DNA from 4 places in the Vreelandella sp. 162(4c) genome. Region 1 is predicted to be linked to each of the others. Evidence: riboswitches for the same ligand, from Rfam matches in the RefSeq annotation. Region 1 holds a riboswitch; each other region holds the start of a gene.
The links. Region 1 has a riboswitch for thiamine pyrophosphate ahead of tenA (thiaminase II). Riboswitches for the same ligand answer to the same signal wherever they lie in the genome.
Positions count from the first base shown of each region.

Region 2: another riboswitch for thiamine pyrophosphate. It lies ahead of AC4EYZ_RS02620 (NUDIX hydrolase); the one in region 1 lies ahead of tenA (thiaminase II).
Region 3: another riboswitch for thiamine pyrophosphate. It lies ahead of AC4EYZ_RS19690 (sodium:solute symporter family transporter); the one in region 1 lies ahead of tenA (thiaminase II).
Region 4: another riboswitch for thiamine pyrophosphate. It lies ahead of thiM (hydroxyethylthiazole kinase); the one in region 1 lies ahead of tenA (thiaminase II).

Region 1 is NZ_CM176981.1:1,230,587-1,235,622, reverse strand. It holds gene thiC (phosphomethylpyrimidine synthase ThiC) at 1-1,870, opposite strand, end outside; gene tenA (thiaminase II) at 1,902-2,585, opposite strand; TPP riboswitch at 2,674-2,836, opposite strand; gene AC4EYZ_RS05615 (NAD(P)-dependent oxidoreductase) at 3,050-4,006, shown strand; gene AC4EYZ_RS05610 (class II aldolase/adducin family protein) at 4,060-4,827, shown strand; gene AC4EYZ_RS05605 (ABC transporter permease) at 4,981-5,036, opposite strand, start outside.
Region 2 is NZ_CM176981.1:571,254-576,289, forward strand. It holds gene pgi (glucose-6-phosphate isomerase) at 1-131, opposite strand, end outside; gene cmoA (carboxy-S-adenosyl-L-methionine synthase CmoA) at 291-1,034, shown strand; gene cmoB (tRNA 5-methoxyuridine(34)/uridine 5-oxyacetic acid(34) synthase CmoB) at 1,037-2,059, shown strand; TPP riboswitch at 2,246-2,349, shown strand; gene AC4EYZ_RS02620 (NUDIX hydrolase) at 2,407-2,970, shown strand; gene AC4EYZ_RS02625 (thymidylate synthase) at 3,034-4,005, shown strand; gene AC4EYZ_RS02630 (class I SAM-dependent methyltransferase) at 4,049-4,783, shown strand; gene AC4EYZ_RS02635 (zinc metallopeptidase) at 4,933-5,036, opposite strand, start outside.
Region 3 is NZ_CM176981.1:4,284,311-4,289,346, reverse strand. It holds gene corA (magnesium/cobalt transporter CorA) at 1-918, opposite strand, end outside; gene AC4EYZ_RS19690 (sodium:solute symporter family transporter) at 890-2,302, opposite strand; TPP riboswitch at 2,292-2,397, opposite strand; gene AC4EYZ_RS19685 (peroxidase-related enzyme) at 2,522-3,103, opposite strand; gene AC4EYZ_RS19680 (hypothetical protein) at 3,282-3,974, shown strand; gene AC4EYZ_RS19675 (CoA-acylating methylmalonate-semialdehyde dehydrogenase) at 4,063-5,036, opposite strand, start outside.
Region 4 is NZ_CM176981.1:2,307,266-2,312,301, reverse strand. It holds gene AC4EYZ_RS10565 (DODA-type extradiol aromatic ring-opening family dioxygenase) at 1-89, opposite strand, end outside; gene AC4EYZ_RS10560 (DoxX family protein) at 199-627, opposite strand; gene AC4EYZ_RS10555 (LysR family transcriptional regulator) at 691-1,611, opposite strand; gene thiE (thiamine phosphate synthase) at 1,608-2,240, opposite strand; gene thiM (hydroxyethylthiazole kinase) at 2,230-3,039, opposite strand; TPP riboswitch at 3,063-3,161, opposite strand; gene AC4EYZ_RS10540 (hypothetical protein) at 3,216-3,560, opposite strand; gene gloA (lactoylglutathione lyase) at 3,805-4,341, shown strand; gene AC4EYZ_RS10530 (DUF6164 family protein) at 4,351-4,719, shown strand; gene AC4EYZ_RS10525 (cupin domain-containing protein) at 4,716-5,036, opposite strand, start outside.

The sequences.
Region 1 (5,036 bases):
GGAACTTCTCTGCCTGCTCTTCCATGCCTTTCATCACCGCTTCCTGATCGCCGTTTAGGCCATGTTCGTTGGCGTAATCGCGCACCTCCTGGCTGATCTTCATGGAGCAGAACTTTGGTCCGCACATGGAGCAGAAGTGCGCCACCTTGGCGGAGTCTTTGGGCAGGGTTTCGTCGTGGTACTCCCGAGCAGTATCCGGGTCTAGCCCCAGGTTGAACTGGTCTTCCCAGCGGAACTCGAAGCGCGCCTTAGAGAGTGCATTATCCCGCCGCTGTGCTGCAGGGTGGCCCTTGGCGAGATCCGCCGCGTGGGCAGCAATCTTGTAGGTAATGATGCCGGTTTTGACGTCGTCTTTATTGGGCAGGCCCAGGTGCTCTTTGGGGGTGACGTAGCAGAGCATGGCGCAGCCAAACCAGCCGATCATCGCCGCCCCAATGCCCGAGGTAATGTGGTCGTAGCCGGGGGCTATATCGGTTACCAGCGGGCCTAAGGTATAGAAGGGCGCTTCGTCGCAGTATTCCAACTGCTTATCCATGTTCTCTTTCACCAGGTGCATGGGCACGTGGCCGGGGCCTTCGATCATCACCTGCACATCGTGCTTCCAGGCAATATGGGTCAGCTCGCCCAAGGTTTTTAGCTCCGCCATCTGTGCTTCGTCATTGGCATCGGCCACTGAGCCAGGACGCAGGCCATCACCGAGGGAGAACGCCACATCGTACTGCTTGCAGATCTCGCAGATCTCCTCGAAGTGGGTGTACAAGAAGCTCTCCTGGTGATGGTACAAACACCATTTGGCCATGATCGAGCCGCCGCGGCTGACAATGCCGGTGACCCGCTTGGCGGTGAGCGGTACATAGCGCAGCAGTACGCCCGCGTGAATGGTGAAGTAGTCCACGCCCTGTTCGGCCTGCTCGATCAGCGTATCGCGGAAGACTTCCCAGGTGAGGTCTTCGGCCACGCCTTTGACCTTTTCCAGCGCCTGATAGATAGGCACTGTGCCAATCGGCACCGGAGAGTTGCGCAAAATCCACTCGCGGGTTTCGTGGATGTTCTGCCCAGTGGAGAGATCCATAATGGTGTCCGCGCCCCAGCGGATGCCCCAGGTCATCTTATCCACCTCCTCTTCGATAGAAGAAGTCACCGCTGAGTTACCCAGATTACCGTTAATTTTGACCAGGAAATTACGGCCAATAATCATCGGCTCGCTTTCTGGGTGGTTGATGTTATTGGGAATAATCGCCCGCCCTCTGGCGACTTCATCACGCACAAACTCAGGGGTGATTTCTTCCGGCAGGCTGGCGCCAAAGCTCTGGCCTTTGTGCTGATGGCCCAGAATGCGCTCTACTTCAGCGGTACCTAGCGCTTGACGGCGCTGGTTTTCGCGCAAGGCGATAAACTCCATTTCCGGGGTGATAATGCCCTGGCGGGCGTAGTGCAGCTGGGTCACGTTCTTGCCCGGTTTTGCTCGGCGTGGTGTGCGGGTTAGATCAAAGCGCAGCTGGGCAAGCGTCGGGTCGTTGGCGCGGCGGTTGCCGTAATCAGACGTGGGGCCTGATAGAAATTCGGTATCGTCACGCTCTTCAATCCAGGCTCGGCGTAGTTCCGGCAGACCGCGGCGCAGGTCATTGTTAGCATCCGGATCGCTATAGGGGCCTGAAGTGTCGTACACCAGCAGTGGCGGGTTCTCTTCATCAATGCCGGTGGTTTTGGTCGGCGACAGTGAAATTTCCCGGAACGGCACACGGATATCCGGGCGCGAACCTTCGATATATACCTTACGTGAGCCGGGCAGCGGCGCAATGGCGGCGGCATCGACCTGGGCGGTTTCGGCTAAAAAGTGGCTGGTTTTGCTTGTTACGGTCTTAGTCATTACGGTTGTTTCCTTGTGTTGTTTTGCTGAATTAGTGGGTGAGGTCTTGGTCTATCAGCTCTAGGCCCATCTGCCAGAAGTCGATTTCCAGGCGGGTGGCGTCGCGGAAGATCTTGCTCAGTTCGGCAAAGCGGGCGGGGGTAATGTCGGCAAGGCGGATATTCAGCCATTCAAGCTCCGCCTGCATGGCGGCCTGAAACTCCTCGCCTTCGTACATGGCTATCCAGGCGTCGTAAGGGTTTTGCGCGCCGCGCAGGGTGGAAGGCTGGGCGTTTAGCCAGTTGGCGATTTCGCCGTAGCCCACCAGGCAGGGGGCCAACGCCACGTGCAAATCCAGCAGGTCGCCGCGGTTGCCGGTATCTAACACATAGCGGGTGTAGGCAAGCGTCGCTCTGGCTTCGGGAAGCTCCTCCAGTTCTTGCTCGGAAATCCCCCACTCCTGACAAAAGCCCACGTGCAGGCCCAGCTCCACATCCACAATGGCTTTCAAGCCTTCATGGGCTTGGCGAAGATCGGCGAGGGTGGGGCTTTTGTAGGCAGCCAGCGCATAGGCGCGGGCGAAGTGAATCAAAAACAGGTAGTCCTGCTTTAAATAGTGGCGAAACGACGCCCCGGGCAGCGTGGCGGTGCCTAGCTGGCGCACAAAATCGTGCTCAATATAGGCGCGCCAATCTTTCTGGCAAGCGGTAGTGAGATCAGTAAAGCGGTAGCCCATGACTCCTCCGGTGGTAATGATCCGGAGGGCGGGCGAAAAAGATCGAGGGAGTGGCGCAGAAGGGCGGCGTGCGATCGTGAGAGAGCAGCCGTGGCCATCGCTTGATCCCTACGCCGGTACCCTCGCTGCGAACTTGTGTAAGTAGCAGCGCATTAGCCGGATCAGGTTCTGCGGGATCAGCGCTCGGCAGCATTAATTGCTACGCCCTGCGCCATCTCAGCCGGATTTCACCGGCACCCCGTCAAGCTGTTCGTTGGTGGAGTGTAGGAGGCGGGTGAGGGAGATGCAAGGGTGTATGACATGGAAAGTTATCGGGAAACAATTTATTAGCATCATTACAGCGATGAGAGTTTAGGTGCTGTAATGGCGTTTCATGGCATCGGTACGTGAATTATTATACAGTTGAGTAACAAGTGGCTGTTTTACAGCCACTGCTATTTCGAATGTGAACCGTAGGAAGTTGCATGACCAACACGAACTCGATTTTAGGCGTCTATCTCAGTGATTCGCTCGACCTTGATGCCATTTATGGTAACGCCTTGCGCGATGAAGCGAGTGATGTCGTCCTGCGCCATCCCCATGAGATCGATAACCCCGAAGATGTGCGTTTTGCGATCTGCTGGTTGCCCAATGACAAGGCTTTCGAGAGCTATCCTAATCTTGAGCTGGCGATGTCTATCGGTGCCGGTGTTGATGCCCTGCTGGCGCATCCTGGCCTGAGCGATGAAGTACATATCGCCCGGGTGCGGGATCCACATCAGGCCGACTTGATGGCGGGTTTTGCCGCGCATGAGGTGCTCCATCGTGAGCGTGAGTTCACCACCCTGGAGCAAAATGCTGCCAAGGCGCATTGGGCGCCATTGACGATGCGCGCGCCAGCATCAAGAAAGGTGGCGGTGCTGGGACACGGCACCATGGGGCGCGCCGTGGTGAAAGCGGTGGCCGCGCTTGGCTTTTCTGTACACGTAGCCTGCCGCAGCGAGCCACAAGCGCCGGTTGAAGGCGTGACCTATCTGACAGGTGACGGGGCTGTCATGGCGGCAGCGGATGGCGCCGATTATCTGATCAATGTGCTGCCACTGACGGCTACCACTGAAAACGTGCTTAACAAGGCGCTGTTCGCGAAGCTCGCCAAAGACGCTTGGTTGGTGCAGATCGGTCGGGGTGAGCACTTGGTCGAGGACGATCTTCTCCTAGCGCTCGAACACGGCCATTTGGGTGGGGCGAGCCTGGATGTGTTCCGTGCAGAGCCGCTGCCTGCGGATCATCCCTTCTGGCAGCATGAGTGCCTGCGCATCACACCACACATTGCCAGTGATTCGTTGCCAGAGGTGGTCGCAGGGCAGGTTGTCGACACCGCCCGCGCCCTTCGCGATGGGCAGCCGCTTGCCATGGGCGTTGATCGGGCGCGCGGTTACTGACGTAAACGCTAACCACGTTGCATGACAATCACTTTGCTGCAAAGGAACACCTGATGAGTCTCGATAAGTCTCAACGCACCACGACGAGCAACGCCGAACAAGAAACCCGCATCGCGCTGGCAGCCTGCTATCGTCTGGCCGCCCACTATCGCATGACGGATCTGATCTACACTCATATTACCGCGCGGGTGCCTGGTGAGAAGGGACGTTTCCTGATCAACCCTTACGGTTGGCGTTGGGAGGAGATTACGGCTTCTTCGCTGGTGAAGATTGACGTTGATGGCCATAAGATTGATAACAGCCCAGAACAAGTGAATCCGGCTGGTTTCACCATCCATTCCGCGATTCATACTGCTAGCCACCATGCGGCCTGGGTGATGCATACCCACACGCGCGCTGGCGTGGCGGTGTCGTCGCTGGAGTCGGGCCTTGAAACACGGCTTAACCAGATTGCGCTGCAGTTTCACGAACGGGTGTCTTACCACGATTATGAAGGCATTGCCCTGGATCTGGCTGAGCGTGAGCGAATAGTGGCAAGCCTTGGCGACAACCCGGCGCTGGTGTTGCGTAACCATGGCCTGCTGACGACCGGTGCGTCGGCTGCAGAGATGTTCAACAATATGTTTTATCTTGAGCGTGCCTGTGAGCTACAGGTGGCGGCGCAGTCTACTGGCCAGCCCTTACGGCTGGTGCCAGAAGAGGTGGCGCGGCACGTGGCGCGCCAATACGACCAGACTATTCATGAAGACGGCGATCTTGAACTCGAATGGGCCGCGCACCTGCGCACGCTTGAGGCGCTGGATCCAAGCTACAAAGACTAAATTGGCGCGGTTGCCAGCACGGCAAGCAAGCCAGTATCAGAACTATACGAATATCTACACAAGCAAAAGGGGGCCACTGGACGGCCCCTTTTTGGTTGTGCCACGTCCTGAATTAGCGTTGATAAACGTGATGCTCGCACAGGCCCGTGACCATTAGTGTTGTGGTACGCGGTTTTCCAGCCAGCGCAGCCCAACGATCAAGACGCCGC
Region 2 (5,036 bases), 660 kb from region 1:
AAGCTTTCCCAGCGGGAAGGCTCGGTGCCAAACAGCGTTTTCAAGTGGACATGCTGCAGCGTTTCAGCGTGATGCTTTAACGTCTGCCATGCCGGTAACGTATCGGGTGTAGCGCTTGATGCTGAGGCCATTTAGCTTCTCCAGTGGCGTCGATCCTTGCAGCGGGGTTCATTAAACAGGTTAATAACCTTAAACAGGGCTGTTCTATGTGAGTCTGTGCTAGACAGGCCTGTTCTAGTCAATTAAGGGCGCGTAAACTAGCACGCCTTTTCCATGATCCCGGCTTGCCCATGAGTGATGCATCTTACCGTGACGCTATCTTTTCGACACCCCTTGACCGAGTCGCGCGGTTCTCTTTCGACGAAAAGGTGGTCGCCTGCTTTCCTGACATGATCCGCCGATCGGTACCCGGCTACGGGCAAATTCTTGGCATGTTGAGCTTAATTGCCCAGCGCCACCTGCGCCATGGCGCCCATGTCTATGATCTAGGCTGTTCGCTGGGCGCTTCCGGCCTTGCGCTGGCAGGGGCGCTGGCGCCTGACGCCTTTCGCTATACGGGCGTTGACCTATCGCCCGCCATGGTCGCCCAGGCTCGGCAAACCTTTGCTGACGAGTGCCCAGCGTACGCTATGCAGGTCGAAGAAGCCGACATTCGTACCCTCGAGTATGCATCTTCGGGCATGATCATTCTCAATTTTACCCTACAGTTTCTACCCGCCGCCGACCGCGATGCACTACTGGCGCGGCTTTATGCAGCGCTGGAACCCGGCGGCGTGCTGATTCTCTCGGAGAAAACCGTCGACGCCGACGAGCGCGACAACGCCTGGCGGGTAGAACGCTACCACGATTTCAAGCGCGCCAATGGCTACAGTGATCTGGAAATCAGCCAGAAGCGCACCGCTCTTGAGAACGTACTGGTGCCGGATACCCTCGATGCACTTCATGGTCGTTTGAAACAAGCAGGTTTTCCACGTTCGATGACCTGGTTCCAGTACCTTAACTTTGCCTCGCTGATTGCGTTTAAGGAGGGTTAAAGGTGGCGCCACTACCCGACGATCATCGCGCAATTTATCAGGCGTTTTTAGATCAAGCTACGCTTGATGCCTCACTAACGCCCTGGTTAGCGAAGCTTCCCGAGCAGTTAGCTCACGGGCTTGACCGTAGCCGCCACGGCGATTTATCCGCCTGGGAAAAAGCCGTGGCCAAGCTTCCGGTGCTGCCCGCCGAGCGGCGCGTGGATTTAAACAGCGACACCGTCAGCGTTGATCTCGATCTTAGCGATAGCCAGCAGCGCCAATGCTTTAACCTGCTTAGAAAGCTTGCCCCATGGCGTAAAGGCCCTTTTCAGCTAGGCGGCATTTATATCGACACCGAGTGGCGCTCTGACTGGAAGTGGCAAAGAGTGGCTCCCCACTTGGCGCCGCTAAAATACCGTAAGGTACTCGACGTGGGGGGTGGCAGCGGTTACCACGCCTGGCGGATGGCTGGGGCAGGGGCTGCTTTCGTATTAGTAATTGACCCTTCGCCGCGCTTCTACTGGCAATTTCAGGCGGTACGCCACTTCGTCGGCGATACCGATGACGGCAGAACTCAGTTTTTACCAGTGGGTATAGAAGATGTGCCGGAGAACCTGGGCTTTTTCGATACGGTATTTTCCATGGGCGTGCTCTACCATCGCCCTGCCCCGTTGGAACATCTTCAGCAGCTAAAAGCCACGTTAGTTCCGGGCGGCGAGCTGGTGCTAGAAACCCTGGTAGTCGAAGGCGACGAGCAGACCGTATTTGTGCCCGGCGAACGTTACGCCGCCATGCCCAACGTCTACTTCCTGCCCTCTTCTCAAGCACTCTGCCACTGGCTGGAGCGCTGCGGCTTTACCAACGTGCGCGTGGTCGATGAAGCCGTTACCACGTTAGACGAGCAGCGCTCGACGGAGTGGATGACCTACCAATCGTTGGCTGATTTTCTCGACCCCAACGACCGCACCCGCACCATTGAAGGCTACCCTGCACCGCGGCGGGCGGTGATTTTGGCGAATAAGCCGGGCCAAGTTAGCCGTTAGCCGTTAGCCGTTAGCCGTTAGCCGTTAGCCGTTAGCCGTTAGCCGTTAGCCGTTAGCCGTTAGCCGTTAGCCGTTAGCCGTTAGCCAAGTGTGCGAAGAAGGTGTCAAAACCGCCCCGGCGTCCGCCAAGCCGCATTGAATTGCCCCCCCCAAATATTGACTTATACTAAAACTCATAGTAACAGTAACTTTTCCGAGGGGTGCCTGTTATTCAGGCTGAGATGGAGTTATCCAAACCCTTTGAACCTGATCCGGCTGATACCGGCGTAGGAACGGACATAAACCATATATGAATCTGTTTTGACACCTACGCCTGTATTATCCGAATCTCAATGCAGGAGTGTATCGTGTCGCAAGGTAACTCAACGCCCGCTAACGCATCTACGCTCAGTAGTACCTCCCCTTTTAACACGTCTGATAAAAACCGCCTGAACTCCGTACTTGCCAAGCCACGCTTGGCAGCAATCGCCGTAACTCTGCGTAATAATGAAGTTCTCCTCGTCCAACGCAGTAAAGAACCTCAACGGGGCACTTGGGGCTTCCCCGGAGGATCAGTGGAACCGGGAGAAAGCCTACATTGTGCAGCAAAGCGCGAATTAATGGAGGAAACCGGTATCACAGCATTGGTAGGACCGTTAATTGATGTAGTAGAAGTAATCGGATATGACCCAGAGGGAAGTCACCACCACTTCGCCTTGGTTGCCCTTTTATGTCACTACGTTGATGGCGAGCTACGGCCTGGTGATGATGCTGCGGACTGCCGCTGGGCGAAAGTTATAAACGGAGAACTCAACTTCAATGAAGCCTTAGCTGATCACGTCGCAGATACTGTCGTGAAAGCCTTTAATTTGCACAGTTTGGCCATCAAAGAAAAATCAAACGCGATTCACGGCTCCAATTCAGCTTTTTAAACTACTCGCCATCATTCGTATCAGCAAAATACGCCTCTTTGCCCACCGAAAGAGATGAATATAATGATGCACAAACATTATACGAATTTCACCAGCCTCTACAGAGATACACTGCATAAAATTTGCTTTGAATATGAATATGTTAACTCACCTAGAGGAAATAAAGAGCGAGAACTCATTGGCTTCAATATCCGACTCGACAATCCTCCTGATCGTTTTTGTCTAAGCAAAATACGCAAACAAAATATTGTTTTTAATTATGCAGAAGCGTTATGGTATTTATCAGGTAAAAACGACTTAGCATTTATTTCCTGGTACGCCCCTTCAATGCAACGCTACAGCCCAGATGGTATAAGCTTACCTGGTACTGGTTACGGAGCTCGTCTTAAAAACTTTGGTGCAGACACGCTCGATCAAATCGAACGAGTGATTGATATCCTTAAAAATGACGATCCCGACAGTAAGCGCGCTGTCCTTCAAATATTTAGTGCGGAAGAAGATCTTTATCGACGCAATATCGACGTTTCATGTACCTTGGGTCTTCAGTTGCTACTCCGCGAAGAAAAGTTGAACATGGTCAGCTATATGCGTGCAAATGATGCCTACGTTGGCATGCTGAACGATATTTTCTCTTTTACTTTCTTGCAAGAGTATATTGCTGCCCGCATAGGCTGCAAAATCGGTCACTACACACATCAAGTTGGTTCTATTCACGTCTATGAAAGCACACATGAGCGTGCGCTTGAACTTTTGAATAGTAATGAAACTATACCCCAGCCAGGCACAGTACCTTTAATGCCAATTGGCACCTCCCCGACTACCATACGCAAACTATTGGAATATGAGTCAGAGATCCGTAGCGGCTTGTTGACGTTTAATGATATGGCTAATCTTAACCTAACGACGTATTGGCGAGATGTGCTGATGTTGTTCTGGATCTATCGCCAAATAAAGATAGGGAATGCGCTGCCTCAAAAGGCGTTAGAGATAATTAACCCCTACTATCAACCGTTTCTTATTAATCGCTGGGGATAGTACAAGCATTCATACATGAGCAAATATTAGGGGATTTATTTTTATGAATACTAATTGGACTGAACAAAATATCGCCGAGCTTTTTGACGCTTATGATGATTGGGTGGAGAATGCTTTTGGCTATCAACCACTCATCGCGGAGTTAACCTGCTCTTATGGCAAGGGAATTAGTGTATTGGACTACGGCTGTGGCAGCGGCAAAGTGTCCAGAAGATTAAGAGACGACGGATTCGACTATGTCACCGGTGTTGACATCTCTCCAACAATGATTGAAAAAGCAATATCCGCAGGCACTAACCGTCTTCGCTTTGAGCAAATCCATGGTCCAAATTTGCCATTTCCTGATAACAGTTTTGAAGCTGTCATTAGTTGTTTTCTGTTTATTAACATTCCCGAAAGACGTGAACTAGTACGCATCACTACGGAAGTAATGCGCGTACTTAAACCTGGCGGCTCCTATTACATCCTCGACACTCATCCTCAAACCACCGGAGTCGATTATCCGACCTACCGCAATGGAGAGCATGGTATTTCCTATCAAGACGGAGATAATCGCCCAGTCTACCTCACGATACCGGGAAGGCAGCAACCATTAGAGATTGTCGACAAACAATGGGGTTTATCCACATATCGAAATACATTCGCCGCAGCGGGGCTTTCACTAACCACAGAGCGTAATCTACCATTTGACAATTCGCAGTTGCCAGTTCATACGAGTGAATTCCGCACTCTACAGGACACAAAACCCTATATTCTACTGCGCGCCACAAAGCAATAAAGACAGACAATAGGTATTAACTAAGTGCCTATGCAAAAGTAAATCAGGTATAAATATCTAGTAAGCTACTGATTTTTTTATAACCTTTAATGCACGAAAAATTATGCATAGACACTTAGTGGCACTGAAAACACAGCTTCAATACACGCTCACCGCCGCAAAATCACCAGCCAGCGCCCCAGGTTCATAACACTGGCCAGCGAGGCGGCCACGTAGGTAAACGCGCAGGCGGTGAGTACGTGCCGGGCACCGG
Region 3 (5,036 bases), 2.4 Mb from region 1:
CAACATGGCTCCCCAGACAAAAAAGTAGCCATACTGATAACGCAGCTCGGGCATATTTTCGAAGTTCATACCGTAAATCCCGGCAATAAACGTGAGCGGCACAAAAATCGCGGTAATCACCGTGAGCACCCGCATGGTGATATTTAGCTGGTGGGAGGAAATAGAGATATAGCCATCGATTAGGTCACCGCAAATGTCGTAGTACATTTGGGTCAATGTGTAGAGGCGTTCGAAGCGATCCGCTACATCGTTGATGGCGTGCAGGGTTTCGCTCTCTTCCCGCGGTAAATGCTCATAGTCATAAGCGGTGAGTTCTTGGGTAATCCCCTGGTGGTAGCTAAAGATGCGGCGCATTTTAACCAGCCGGGAACGGTAAGTGATGATCTTGCGCATTAGCACATCATTACCATTTTCCAGCAGTTCGTCTTCCAGATCGCTTAACGCCGTTTCGAACTCAAGCAGGCTATCGATATAAAAGCCCGCAGAAATATACATCACCCGCAGCGCGACATGTTCCGGCGAATGGGCCAGCAGGGCTTTACCGTGCTCGTTGAATAGCCGTTCTATGGAGAGCGCTTGGCCGGGATGGAGGGTGACCAGAAATCGCTCCCCCACAAAGAAACAGACCTGTTGAGGCAGATAGTTTAGTTCGGCATCAAAGGAGGAGATGCCACGATAAATAATCAAGGTGTGATTATCAAACTCTTCAATTTTTGGCGGATGGCGCTCTTTGTGGGCATCTTGAATCGCCATGGGGTGAAACTCAAACGCCTCTAAAATCGCCCGCTCGCTTTGTTGGGACTCGCCCTGCATATCGATCCAGATATGGCTGCCAGGCGTCGTCTGCCAGACAGCCAACAGGCTTTCATCCCCCTCGTGGGTCTCACCTTCAGGGGTAGTCAGAAGAGTTCGAATCATGGATGTCCTTGCGAATAGCTAGCGTTAAGTAGGCTAACAACACACTCACCAGCGTTGAGGCGATTAACGCCCCGACGAATGGCCCCAAGGTAGGGACACTGCCCGGAAAACTGGCGGCCACCATCCCGGCGACCAAGCTTCCTTGGCTTAACCACCCTGGGAGAATGGCACCCAGCAGCCCCGCGATGCCACCTACAATGGCGGCCAGTGGCGTCATTCGTTGCCACAGGCCCAACAGCACAGGTACCACAATGGCAGCACACAGCAGGTCGGCAATCAAAAACAGACGCAGTACTGACAACCCCTGCAAGGCAATTAATACCACCGGTACCATTACTACCACTGTCACCCAGCGGGCAGCCACCAGTGATACGCCCTGCTGCTCGCTGCGCGCGACCACCAACGAGGCAATACCATTTTGCAGCGTATCAACGCTGGAGGCCACCAAGGTCACCGCTAATACCAAGGCGGGTAGCGTCAGCCAAACAGGAGCATCACTTAACAGGGCAAAAAATGGCATCGGCGGCTCGCCTAATGGCACACCACTCATCGCGGCCAATACACCTAGACCACCAATCACCATGATGACGACTACCGTCATTGCGCCACCTAACCATGCCCCGCGCCCCAGGCTTTGATCGTCTTGAGCGGCCCACACGCGCTGCCAATAGCCTTGATGGAAGAGATTGGCCGCGGTAACCGCGATCACTAGCGTTAACGCTACGCTGAGCGCACTGGTGATGGGAATGGCAGGAAGCGCAGCCTCGTTGGGAATAGTGGGAAGCCGCCATAGGGCCATGCCACCGACCACACACAGCAGTACCAGTAACAACCACGCCTGCCAACGGTCAGTGGCAAGGCTGGCCCGTAGACCACCTGCCGCAGTATAGATGAGCGTGGTAAGCGCCACGCCAATAATCACCAGTGCGGGGGGCACATCGGAAAGCAGCGCGGTAATGGCGCCAATAGCGGTTAGCTCGGCAGCTAAAAAGCACGCCATATAGGCGATTGATACCAGCGTTACCCAGCGCCTTACACCAGGGCCATAGCACGCTTCGGCAAACTCGGCGATGCTGCGCCCCTCGGGCAGCGCCCGGCGAATCTTCGGCCCATACAGCCCCAAGACGATAAACGGCAGCGCAGAGCCTAATGCATAGCCTGCCAGGGCCAGCGGGCCAACAAAGGCGCCGATTTCAGGAGGAGCAAAGAGAATCCATGCGCCCATGCCGGAGGCAAGGAAGGAGAGCCCCAGGGTAGATGCCGTTTGCGAGTTACGGGCGGTGACATAGTCATCAAGTGGGCCATTCACCCAGCGAGCCCGGAGGCCTAAGTAAGCAAAGCAGCACAGCGCCGCACCAAGCACGGCTAACGTTAGGTAAAGCATGTCGCACTTCCTCCGCCGGTACGAACCGGATCAGGTTCCAGGGTCTGCGTAGCCGCATCTCAGCCCTTTTATGCAGGGCTCCCCTGGCGACAGTGAATGTAGGTGTTTTGCTAAGCGCTTTTTCTAAGTACGTTTTTGGGTACTTTTCGAAGCGCTGTCTCAAGAACTATTCTCAATCAAAATCATAGCTTAGTAAAGTTAAGGTGCGCTGGTCGCCTCTTAGCGAGGCACTCGCCCCATCAGGTAGAACTCCTCATTGGGTGGCGTACCTGCCAGGGTAACCAACCGATTCGACAAGCCAAAAAACGCCGCGATCGCGCCTATATCCCAGCAATCCTCTTGGCTAAAGCCTACTTCCAGCAGGCGGGCAAGCCATTCATCAGTCATTTCACCCACATCGATGGCACAGTGCATGGCGAAATCGAGCATCACCCGGTGGCGCTCGCTAATCGGCGCCACCCGATGGTTGATCGCCACTTGGTCAGCGAGTAGCGGGTCTTTACTGTAAATGCGCACCAGTGCCCCGTGAGCAACCACACAATATAGGCAGCGATTACGTGCGCTGGTAGCCACTACAATCATCTCTTTTTCGGCTTTGGTGAGGGTATCTGATTCGCGCTCCATCAACGCATCGTGATAGGCAAAAAAAGCACGAAATTCAGCAGGGCGATGGGCCAACATCAGAAAGACATTGGGCACAAAACCCGCTTTACCCTGAACGGTCAAAATGGTATTGCGAATATCGTCAGGCAGGTCATCCAATGTTTCAGGCACGTTAAAACGACTTAATGATGAAGACATGCTCACCTCTTTCTTGTTAAGTTTAGCCATCTCATAAAAACGGCTTAGCGGTTGTGTAACAAAAAGCTGAATTAAGAGGCTTTTATTCAGCCGCCCTACTCGCCATACTGAAGATTCGTTCTGTGACAAAAAAACATGCGCTACTCTTAATAAACAGTTCGTTCAAAGGGACACTGTCATGAGCCATAACGAAGCCAAGGAACATACCCCCGGTCGTCTAAACGAGCTGTTTACTGACCCTTACCGAGCATTTGAAAATGATACCGATGAGCGTCAGCTGCACATTCGTATAATGCTGCATATGCTGCTTGCCCGCCCAATGACACGGGGTCAAATGACACTTCGCGTCATTCATGGCTGGGAAAATGGCGGCTGTGAGCCCGAAGACCTCCAGCATGTCGACTATACTCTTGATGGCGTTCCTGACTTTAAGCGCGCTGTACAAGATTTTGAACACGCTTCTAAGCACAACACGCCGTTACCTGCCGACAACAGCGCCATTCTTGCCGCCCCGCTTGCCAATGCAATTGCAGACGCCGAAGCCGAAGGGCAAGACCTTACCAACGATATTCGCGAGACCCCTGCGCGCTGGCCAGCCTTTGAGGGTGGTTTGGCACTATATACGCTGTTTAAAATGTACCATCGGCTGATTTATGGCGAAGATGACACCTACCGCTGCACGCAGTGTGTAACTCCGCTGGGAATGCGCGAAATACATGAGTTTCACCTTGAAGAGGGTGAGTTTGCTCTGCTCGTCCCCCCCGCTGAACACTTTATGGGTAAGGAGTCGCTGTTAGTATTGCATGAAAGCCAGCTCGGCCCCATTGAACAGCTGCTTGAAGAGAGCCTTCCGCTGTTTGACAACTTTTAAGCCAGCCACCTGGCTTGATCTGCCAAGCGGTTAACCGACCTCGTTAGCAACTGGCCCCGCTTAAGCGGAGCCAGTTAGCGCCACTTTTTTAACCCAGCGAAATCGTGCTATTAATACCGCTGGAAACATTCTCGGGTTCAAACCAACGTGCCGTTACGGTTTTTGTTTGTGTCCAGAATGCAATCGCCTGCTTACCATTGGGCCCTAAATCGCCCAGCTTTGAAGCCCTTGACCCGGTGAAACTAAAGTAAGCGACCGGTACGGGGATTGGCACGTTAATACCAATTTGTCCAACATCGATATCGGTTTCAAACCGGCGCGCTACCCAGCCTGAGTTAGTAAAGATGGAGGTACCGTTGCCGTTGGGATTGGCATTGATAAAGGCAATCGCCTCATCCAGGGTTTCAACACTGACCACACACAGCACGGGGCCAAAAATCTCTTCGCGATAAATGGTCATATCGGCGGTTACATCGGCAAACAAGGTCGGCCCCACGAAGTTACCGTTGGGGTAACCCTCTACCTGAACCTTGCGACCATCAACCATCAGTTTGGCGCCCTCTTTCTCCCCTGCATCGATTAAACGTAGTACACGATCACGGGCAGCAGGTGACACCAGCGGGCCCAAGTCCGCATCAAGCTGAGTGCCTGGGCCTACTTTCATTGCTCGCGCCGCATCTACTATATCGCTTAGCCACTCGCGTGCCTCGCCGACAAGCACCACTACCGAGTTCGCCATGCAGCGTTGGCCCGCAGCGCCAAAAGCTGAGCCCAGCAGGTTGTTGATCGCTTGACTACGGTTAGCATCAGGCATAACCACACAGTGATTCTTGGCGCCCATCATCGCCTGCATGCGCTTGCCCGCCGCTGCTGCACGGTTATACAGCAGCGACCCCACATGGGTAGAGCCGATGAACGAGAGCGCTTTGATATCCTGATGATCGGCAATTTGATTGGCCACGTCCGGGCCACCGTGCACTACGTTGAGCACGCCCGCTGGGATACCCGCTTCATGGGCTAGCTCCACTAAGCGCATGGTGGAGCTGGGATCCTGTTCGGAGG
Region 4 (5,036 bases), 1.1 Mb from region 1:
CTGCCCAGTTCACGTAGAAAGGCATGAGCCGGGGTTTTATTGAGGGCCAGCATGGGCGAACCATGGGAAATAAACAGGCTAGGTAACATGGGTGAGTCTCCTCAGCAGCATTGCCAGCGCTGGCGGTGAGGCAAGCGCTGGCGATAGGATTGGGTGTTAGGTGTTAGGTGTTAGGTGTTAGGTGTTAGGTGTTAGGTGTTAGGCGAAGCGGCGGCTTAACACCCAGGGGCCGCTGCCCAGGCCCGCTTGCACGATTAACGCCAGCGCCCAGAACACCGGGAATTCCCAACCGCCGCCGGCATTTGAAAACATCCAGCCGTTGCCAAGATGCACCCACGCAGCGCCAAGCAGCACTGGCACCAGCGCCAGGCTCACCCAGCGGGTATATACGCCAAGCAGCAAGGCGATGCCGCCGCCGACTTCGGCAGCAATGGTCAAGTAGGCCAGAAATCCAGGTAAACCCAGTGATTCAAAATAGCCGACGGTGCCCGGCAGGGTAAACACAAATACCTTGAGCAAACCGTGAGCGAGGGCCATTACTCCTAGTGCAATACGCAGTAGCGAGATGGCATGGGGCTGTAGAGAAGGAGTGGAGTGAGTAAGGGTTGTCATAAGAGTAGCTTCCATCGGGTGATTGATGACGCTACTTTACAGCCGGGCTAAGGTGAGATAATCAGCGTGTTATGCACATCACTGTTGCGTAATTGGCGACAATCCGATGTTGTGCTCCCAAACCGGTGGATCGCCCCACGCCTCGGTGAGCAGGTCAATAAAGCGCTCCACCTTGGCAGGCAGGTAGCGCCGGGCGGGGTAGAGCGCGTGAACATCGAGCCGCACCGTTGGCTCATGGGTCAAAATGGGCACTAAACGCCCGCTGGCGATACTCTCCGTGACCAGAAAGCTGGGCTGCTGAGCGATGCCTAAGCCTGCTTCTGCGGCGTGGGTGAGTACATCGCCGTTATTGCTTTCCAGCGGGCCACTGACCGTCAATGACTGTGTGGCAATCTGCCAGTCAGCGCTGTGCTGGCCGCTGCGATAGCGTAGGCAGTGGTGGTCGGCAAGGGCCTTAACGCTGCGGGGTTCACCGTGGATGGCAAGGTATTCAGGTGATGCGCAAAACAGCAGGCGGCAACGGGTTAGGCGGCGTGCCACTAAACTTGAATCAGGCAAGCTGCCGATACGAATGGCGACATCATACCCCTCTTCCAACAGATCAACGCGGCGGTCGTTCAGGTCCAATCGCACTTCAAGCGCTGGATGGGCCTGCATAAATTGGGCAACGAGAGGCGCCAGGTAGCGGGTGCCAAAACTCATTGGCCCATTCACGCGTAGCCGTCCACGCACGTCGCTGGTGCCTTGGCCTACTTCGGCGGCGGCTTCATCGAGCGCTTGCAGCACCCCTTGGGCGCGGGCTAAATAGCGCTCCCCGGCTTCCGTGAGATGCAGCCGTCGCGTAGTGCGTTGTATCAGTCGCGCACCCAGTGTCTCTTCCAGCGCCATGACCTGGCGGGATACGCGGGTGCGCGAAATATCCAGCGCTTCGGCAGCCCGGGTATAGCTACCCAGCTCGGCTACCCGCACAAAAGCGACGATGTGCTCTAACTGGTTCATGACGCCGAAACAGCTTGGAAAACCTGAAATGTCCGTGCTGCCTGGTAGGGGTCGGGTTGGCCACAAATGGCCGATATCACCGCTAAACCGTTCGCTCCCGCGCGCTGTACGCTAATCGCATGATCCGCTTTCAGCCCACCAATGGCCACGCTGGGCAGTGGGCACGCCTTGACCAGCGCCGCTAAACCACCAAAGCCGATGGGCTGGGCGTGATCCTGTTTGCTCTCGGTGGCAAACACGGGGCCAATCCCGACATAATCGAGTAGCTCAAACGGAGAGACTTGCAGCTGGGCGATAGTATTGATCGACAGGCCGATAATCGCTTGCTCACCTAGTACCCGACGCGCTTGCTGAACGGCAGCGTCGCTCTGACCGACATGCAGGCCATCTGCCTGGCTTTCTAGTGCCACCTGCAAACGATCGTTAATGATCAGCGGGACTCCGGTGCCTGCCAGAAGCGCTTTTAACCGTTTGGCTTGGGCAATCATCTGTTCATCGCTGGCATGCTTGTCACGCAACTGCACGGTGGTGACTCCGCCTTTTACCGCTGCCTCAACCGTTTGTTCCAAACCATGCTCTCGGCAGAGCGTGGCATCGGTGACCAAGTAGAGCGATAGATCAAGCGGCATGGATTGCCTCCAGTTGGGCATAAGTAGTGAGGTCGTCAGGGGTGAGTTGATACAGCGCATCCAGTAGCGCCACTTGAAAACTACCAGGCCCGTTGGCGTGGCTTCCCGCACGCTCCCCTGTGACCGCAAAGCAGGCCAGTGTGGCTACCGTTGCACCCAGTGGGGCATCGCGGTTGGCAGCCACAAAGCCTGCCACTAGCGCGCTCAGCCCACAGCCAAGCGTTGTTACGCGGGGCATCAAAGAGTGGCCACCGTTAATGCGGTAGTGCTGTGTGCCGTCCGTCACCCAGTCGCTTTCACCGGTCATCGCGACAATACAGCTGTGCTGCTGCGCTAATGCTATCGCGGCGTCCACGGCTTGGTCGGTGGCGGCTGTGGCGTCCACGCCGCGGCCTTGGCTGGCTAAACCGTTAAGGGCAAGAATTTCAGACGCATTGCCACGAATTACGCTGGGTTTAGCGGCTAGCAGCTTTGCGCACAACGTTTGGCGATAGCGCGTGGCGCCAACGGCCACGGGATCTAATACCCAGGGAATGGCATGCTGATCGGCAGTCGCTGTGGCGGTGAGCATAGCGTCAGCCCAGTGGGCAGAGATCGTGCCGATATTAATCGAAAGCCCCGCGGAGATAGCCGTGAATTCAGCCACTTCTTCAGGCGCATGCAGCATGGCGAGCGACGCGCCGGTGGCTAACAGCAGGTTGGCAGTGCTGTTCATGGCCACATAGTTGGTCATGCAGTGAACCAGCGGTGTCAATGAGCGCAGCGTCTCAAGGTAATCGCCAAGCGGGCGTAGGGTCATAGCATCCTCCCGGCAGGGAGGTGGTAAGCGTTACCACGACTCCCTACGCCGGTGTTATCCGGTTCAGGTTCAAAGGGTGCTTCTCAGCCCAACCGTAACGGAGGGCGCCCCTGTCGAGGGATTACTATCCTTGCCTGAAGTAGCCCTGTAAAGCCCCGGATGCGGACGATAGCAATCTAACGAAACGAAATACGCGTACCGTAGGTAAGCATTTCATCAGGTGTCATCGCTTTACCCTCGACCCCAATCATCTCGTCACCACACTGGTCGGCGAAGGTTAGCACGCCGTGGGTCAAGCCCAGTTGGCCCAGGGTATCGCGGATTTCGCCCGTGCCCAGAAAAGTACTGACGTGGCCCTTGTTATCGCTCAGCTCAGACACGCCGTTAGCATGGTGAAAACGCACTTTGTAGATTCCATCCATCGACTCGACTTCAACAATCGGCGAAAAACCGTTGTGAAGCGCATTGGAAAGCTGTTTTAGCGTCAGGTGGTCACCCAGCGTCATATCGATCGCACTCATGGAAAACTCCTGTGGACGCCTCAAAGGTGGGGCATCACTCATGTTGCGGGAACTGCTTTTTGTAAAGCTTATGAAGAATAAGTGTAGGGTTTTTGTTTAGTATTGCCAGTGCGCTTATCGGCACCTCGATACGACACTGCCTACGTGCTTGTAAGGGCTGTTATTATGGTCATAAAGCCCCCATGGTAAGCGGTACGTGAAGCTCAATGGATTCAATGATCAACATCAGCGATAGGAGAGCAAAATGAGTTTTCAAGGCGAGCAGCATCCCGGCGTCGTGGCTACGCCGCCCCAAACTCAAGGGTTTCGTTTAAACCACACCATGCTGCGGGTGAAAGACCCTGAGCAGGCATTGGCGTTCTACTCAAAAGTGTTTGGTATGCAGGTGATGCGGCGGCTGGATTTCGAAGAGATGCAGTTCTCGCTCTACTTCCTGGCCAACCTGGAACCCAGCGACAGCGTTCCGGACGATGCACAAGCGCGTACCGCCTGGACGTTTAGCCAGAAAGGGCTGCTGGAGCTGACCCACAACTGGGGGACTGAAGACCAGGAAGATTTCGCCTATCACGATGGCAATGCCGAACCCCAGGGCTTTGGGCATATCTGCTTCAACGTACCGGATTTGGCAGCGGCCCAGGCGTGGTTCGACGAGCATGACGTCACCTTCGTCAAACGCTCCGATCAGGGTAAGATGAAAGATGTTATCTTCGTTAAAGACCCGGATGGCTACTGGATCGAAGTGATTCAGGCAGACCTGATGGTGGGGAAGAGCGACTCTTGAGGCACGCCAATGGCTGAACTACTGTTCCGGCTGCGCCATGTGACCGACGAAGAGGCCATGGAGGTGCGTGACCTGCTCGCTGCCCATGGCTTTGATACCTATGAAACCCAGGCGGGCTTTTTCCGCCTGGGCGTTGACGCGATTTGGCTGCGCAATCCACATCAGCACGACGCTGCCATCGCGGCGTTAGAGGCCTACCAGGCGGAGCGCCTTGAGCGCGCCCAACGCGAGCATCAGGCGGCGGTTGAGCGGGGTGACGCGGAGACGCTGTGGCGTCGTTTGGCCGCTCACCCGGTGCAGGTCGTGTTAGTACTGCTAGCAGTGGGGCTTATTGCCGCCCTTACGCTGCTGCCGTTCCTGGGTATGTCGCGAAGCTAAGCGGCTGGCAGATGGCCGCGTTTGAGGTACATCATGACGCCATCATCACCGGCGGTAAGTGCCGGAGCAGAACCGCTGGGGTAGCGGCACCAGGTGCCTGCCGTGTAACTCTGTTCGCTATCGCTCAGTGTGCCTTCCAGAATCAAAAACTCCAGCCCGCCCAGCAGCGTGGGGTAGGTAATGGAGGTGCCCGCCGACCAGCGCTCCAGGCTGGTGCGCTCCTGCTTGTAGGTGTGCAGCATTTTATAGGCAATGCGCGGGCGTCGATCAGGCTGCCAGGGCAGCCGATGCGCTGGCACTGCCAACTGTAGCGTGTC